DNA from 2 places in the Phytopseudomonas daroniae genome. Region 1 is predicted to be linked to the other one. Evidence: riboswitches for the same ligand, from Rfam matches in the RefSeq annotation. Region 1 holds a riboswitch; the other holds the start of a gene.

Region 1 (2,447 bases):
TGGCGGGAGTGCAGGCGTGCCAAGGCAGCCGTAACGGTCGTTTTGCCCTGCCCCGACGCCGGGGCCGCGATCAACAGTGCCGGGCAGTGACGCGGCGCGCGTTCGCCAGCATCGGGACTGGAAACCATACTCATCAGAATTCGACGCCTTTCTGCGCTTTGACGCCGGACTTGAAGGCATGCTTCACGAGCGTCATCTCGGTAACGGTATCCGCCGCCTCGATCATCGCTGGTGGCGCGCCACGGCCGGTGACCACCACATGCTGCAGCTCGGGGCGCGATTCGATATCACGCAGCACCACATCCACATCCAGATAACCATGCTTGAGGGCGATGTTCAGCTCGTCCAGCACCACCAGGGCGATCTGCGGGTCGCTCAGCAGTTGCCGAGCGACCTCCCAGGCCCGATGGGCTTTCTCGATGTCGCGCTGGCGATCCTGGGTGTCCCAGGTGTAGCCCTCGCCCATCACGTGATAGCTGACCTCATCGGGAAAACGGCGGAAGAAATGCTCTTCGCCGGTGGCCATGCCGCCCTTGATGAATTGCACCACGCCAACTTTCAGCCCATGACCCAGCGCGCGGGCGACCATGCCGAAGGCAGAACTGCTCTTGCCCTTGCCATTGCCGCTGTGTACCAGCAACAGCCCGTACTCGTCCTGAGCTTGAGCGATCTTCTCGTCCATCAGGGCTTTCTTGCGCGCCATGCGGGCGTTGTGTCGCGCATCGCGCTCTGTCGATTCGCGGCTTGGGGATGGGCTCATGGGATCTCCTCAGCGCCGGGCTGCCAGGCGCACGCAGGTGAAACGGTCGGGCAGGAACCAGGCTCATGCCGAACAATAAAAGGCTCACACAGAGGGAAGGCGGGCGCTGACCGGATCGATCGCGCATCGGCCGCGCCCACCGCGCAACTCAGGAAAGCGACAGGCCGGTCTCCGGGCTTGCGAGCGCCGCGTCTGATCCAGACGCAGCCACCAGCGCCGCCTTCCCGTATCAGCGATACAGTGGCAAAAAACGCGGTTTGACTCGTTTACCGTTGCGGGGGCAGCGTCGGCATTGCCTGCTTAATAGAGCAGTGGCGCACCGACTTCCCAGTTTCACCCCCGGTCGAAAGCGGGGACACCTGAAGCAAGCGACGAAGGGTAAGGATTGGCTGCGCCAGCGTCAATCGAAGACTCAGGGATGGCTGGCCAGCTCGACCGGAAAGACGCGCTTGGCTTCGATGTAGGTGCGCTGCCAGTAGCTGTTGCCGAGGCTGTCGAGGCGCACGGTGCCGCCCGAGGACGGCGCATGCACGAAGCGACCTTCACCGACATAGATGCCGGCGTGGCTGACCTGACGGCCGCCATTGGTGGCGAAGAACACCAGATCACCGCTGCGCAGGGCTTCACGCCCGATGGTCGGCGCTCGCATGCTGATCAGCTCGCGCGTCGAACGAGGCAACTGGATGCCGGCTGCATCGCGGTAGACATAACCGATCAAGCCGCTGCAATCGAAGCCACTGGCCGGCGTATTGCCGCCGTAGCGATAAGGCGTGCCGACAAGACCCAGGGCACGAAACAGCACATCGTCGGCACCGCCCTGATAACCGCCAGGAACGGGCGCTACAACGACTGGTTGCGGAACGGGTACCGGCGCTCGACTGGAGCAGGCACTGAGCAGTGCGACGAGAAGCAGGAAGGCGATGCGGACGGTAGCAGTCATGGACGGACGATCCTGGAGCCTGGATGCGTCCTACTCTGCCGCGTTCACAACTGCAGTGCAAGCTTTAGCTTTACGCTGCAGTTCGTTGAAAACCATCAAGATGTTGCCCGATCTCTACAAGACCGGACAGCAGTACCTCAATGCTGGGAGGCCAGATGCTCGGTCGGCGCGAGAGCCAGGACACGCTTGGCTTCGATGAAGGTGCGCTTCCAGTAGCGATCATCCAGGCTATCGACCCGCACACCACCACTGCGGCTGCTGGAAGAATGGATGAACTGATCATCCCCCAGATAGATGCCGGCATGGCTGACACGACCGCGCCCATTGGTGCTGAAGAACACCAGATCACCGGGCTCCAGCTCTTTGCGCTCGACCAGCGGTGCGTCGATCTTGATCATTTCGCGAGTCGAACGCGGCAGTTCCATGCCCAGTTCCTCACGGAACAGATAACCGATGAAGCCACTGCAATCGAAACCGGTTTTCACCGAGCTACCACCGAAGCGGTAGCGGGTACCGACCAGGGAAAGCCCTTTCTCGAGGACACTATCCGCCAGAACCGGAAGCTCATAGGGCGCGTGATCGGCAAAGTCGGCGACTGCGTCGTCTTCGACAGCATCGTTCCTGTCCAGAACAGGCGCTGCGACCACCGGTCTGGCAGGCAGAGAAGCCTGGACAGGGGCGTCGATCTGGGGTTGTGGAGCATGGTTAGCGCAGGCGGCGAGAACCATCGTAAGTGCGAGAGGCACG
Region 2 (2,447 bases), on a different contig from region 1:
GTCAGGTGGCGCGCCAGTGGCGCGCCGAAATCGTTGCTGTCAGAACGACGGGCGAACAGGTCGTAGCGCCCCTCGGCTACCGCCAGCAGGGTCACTGGCGCACGGTGCGCCGCGGCGCAAGAGCGGCTGCAGCCGCTGAGGTGGATGCCCGCCTGCCGGCTGCCGGCCTGCAGCCTTTCGGCCAGGCGCCCGGCATCGGCCTTGGTGTCGGCCAGGCCCTTGGCGCAACCGCTCGAACCGGTACAGGCGATGACGCGTGTCAACGGCGCATCGGCATCGACCAGCAGACCGAGCCCTTCCAGCGCCTGGGCAGCTGTCTTCGCATCGGCCTCGGCGATATTCGGCAGCAACACGCTCTGCCAGGGGGTCAGGCGCAGGCTGCCATCGCCCAGACGCCGAGCCAGAGCGGCCAGGCCAAGCAGTTGTTCAGCGTCGATTCGGCCCAACGGCGGCACCCCGCCGATATACACCAGACCAGGCTGGCGCTGGGCGCCGATACCGATATGGGCCTGGGGTTCGGCAGGGCTGCGCCGCCACTGATCCGCGCTCAGCAGAACGTCACCCAGACGTTCGCCCAGGCGCTGCAGCAGTTCGGCGGCCGGGTGGCTGACGAGCAGATGGCGCATGCGCGTCTGCTCGGGGCTGGCCAGTTCGAGAAACAGATCGAGCAGCGCCAGCAGCAGATCATGGGCATGCGCCTCGGGCACCACTGCCAGCGCGGGCGCATCGCCAGGTGCCTGTGGCGGGCAACCGGCCAGGCCGAAGGCATAGCCGATCTGGCCATCCAGCGGCAGGGCGCTGAGCCAGATATCGTGGGGATGTTCGAGCATGGCAAGGCGTTCGCCGCCATCGAGCAGCAGGGCGAACTTGGGCGACAGCGCGTGCAGGCGCGGCGTGTTCTCCAGGGTCGTCAGCAAGCGTGCGGCCAGCGCCGACACGTCGACCAGCGCCGCCGGATCGAGGCCGGCGGCGGGGCTGACCATCAGGTTGCGCACATCGTCGGCACCGGGTGAGTTCGGGCCGAGACCCGCAGCCAGCAGCTCGCCGATCAGCGCATCTTCACTGCCGGCATGGATGCCGCGGATCTGCAGGTTGGCGCGGTTGGTGGCTTCGAGCACGCCGCCTGCATGGCGTTGCGCGGCCTGGGCGATGCGCTCGGCCTGGCTGGCGTCGAGGCGGCCGCAGGCCAGCTTGATCCGGCAGATACCGCCGTCCTTCGCCTGCACGATACGCAGCAACCCCGGACAGGCCGAGGGGCGAAAGGCTGGAGATGGATTGCACTGGGCCTGTTTCAACGGATCACCGGGGTCGGGTCACATGGGCATCCGTTCGAGGATAGGCCAGAGAAGGTCGAGCTTCTATCACCGGGACACCCCGCCCGGTGTGGGCACATGCGACTGAATCCGTCGGCAGGTCTCCTGGCTCGCAGGTCATGGCGCGTGGCCGGCCTTCCCGGTTTCCCAGTGGCGGTTGGCACATGCGCTCGCTGCGTACAGTTGCGGGGGCAGCCACGCGGCAGAATGCTCCGCTCGTGTTCCCTCTTAGGCCCGCGCCTACGTACCACGTAGCCGACGGACACCGACGAAGACGCTATTATGCCCGCTTTGCCCACCCGGATGAAAAGCCGCGTCGTCGGATACTCCCGTTCCGGTATGTGCGCGGAAGGCCCGAAGCGGCCTTTTGTAGGGTGGACGACGCTTTATCCGTCCACCGCCTTACCATCGTAAATGGTGGACAAAAAGAGCGTTGTCCACAGGACTGACAATTGAGGAAAACGCATGACACCCTGGCTGACCGTCGTGGGCATTGGAGAAGACGGCTATGCCGGCCTCGGCAAGGCGGCGCGGCATGCCCTGCTCAAGGCTGGCCAGGTGTTCGGCAGCGAACGCCAGTTGGCCCTGCTGCCGCGCTGCATCGGTGCCACGCGTCTGGCCTGGCCCAGGCCCTTTTCCCTGGCACCGGTGCTGGCGCAGCGCGGCACGCCGGTCTGCGTGCTGGCCAGCGGTGACCCGATGCTCTTCGGTGTCGGTGCCAGCCTGGCTCGCGAGTTGCCGAGCGAGGAGCTGCACATCCTGCCGGCGCCTTCGTCCTGCTCGCTGGCGGCGGCTCGCCTGGGCTGGCCGCTGCAGACCACGACCCTGGTCTCGCTGGTTGGCCGACCGCTGGCGGCACTCAATGCGCAGATTCATCCCGGCGTGCGCCTGCTGGTGCTGAGCAATGATGGCGCGAGCCCGGCAGCCATCGCCGAGCTGCTATGCGAGCGCGGTTTCGGGCCCAGTCGGCTGAGCGTCTTCGAGCACCTGGGCGGTGAGCGGGAGCGGCGGATCGACGGCCTGGCCGGGGGCTGGTCGCTGGATCGGGCGGCCGATCTCAACCTGGTGGCGATCGACTGCGTGGCCGGCGATGACGCCAGGTGTCTGCCGCTCACGCCCGGTCTGCCGGACGAC

Evidence for each region. Region 1 has a riboswitch for cobalamin ahead of cobO (cob(I)yrinic acid a,c-diamide adenosyltransferase). Riboswitches for the same ligand answer to the same signal wherever they lie in the genome.
Region 2: it holds a riboswitch for cobalamin, as region 1 does, so the genes downstream of both, cobG (precorrin-3B synthase) here and cobO (cob(I)yrinic acid a,c-diamide adenosyltransferase) in region 1, are expected to answer to the same signal.

Annotation. Positions count from the first base shown of each region.
Region 1 is NZ_QJUJ01000005.1:279,700-282,146, forward strand. Features, by position in the region: gene DNK10_RS14715 (cobyrinic acid a,c-diamide synthase CobB) at 1-128, opposite strand, end outside; gene cobO (cob(I)yrinic acid a,c-diamide adenosyltransferase) at 134-760, opposite strand; cobalamin riboswitch at 906-1,138, opposite strand; gene DNK10_RS14725 (C40 family peptidase) at 1,173-1,700, opposite strand; gene DNK10_RS14730 (C40 family peptidase) at 1,838-2,447, opposite strand, start outside.
Region 2 is NZ_QJUJ01000004.1:438,797-441,243, forward strand. Features, by position in the region: gene cobG (precorrin-3B synthase) at 1-1,295, opposite strand, end outside; cobalamin riboswitch at 1,392-1,598, opposite strand; gene cbiE (precorrin-6y C5,15-methyltransferase (decarboxylating) subunit CbiE) at 1,779-2,447, shown strand, end outside.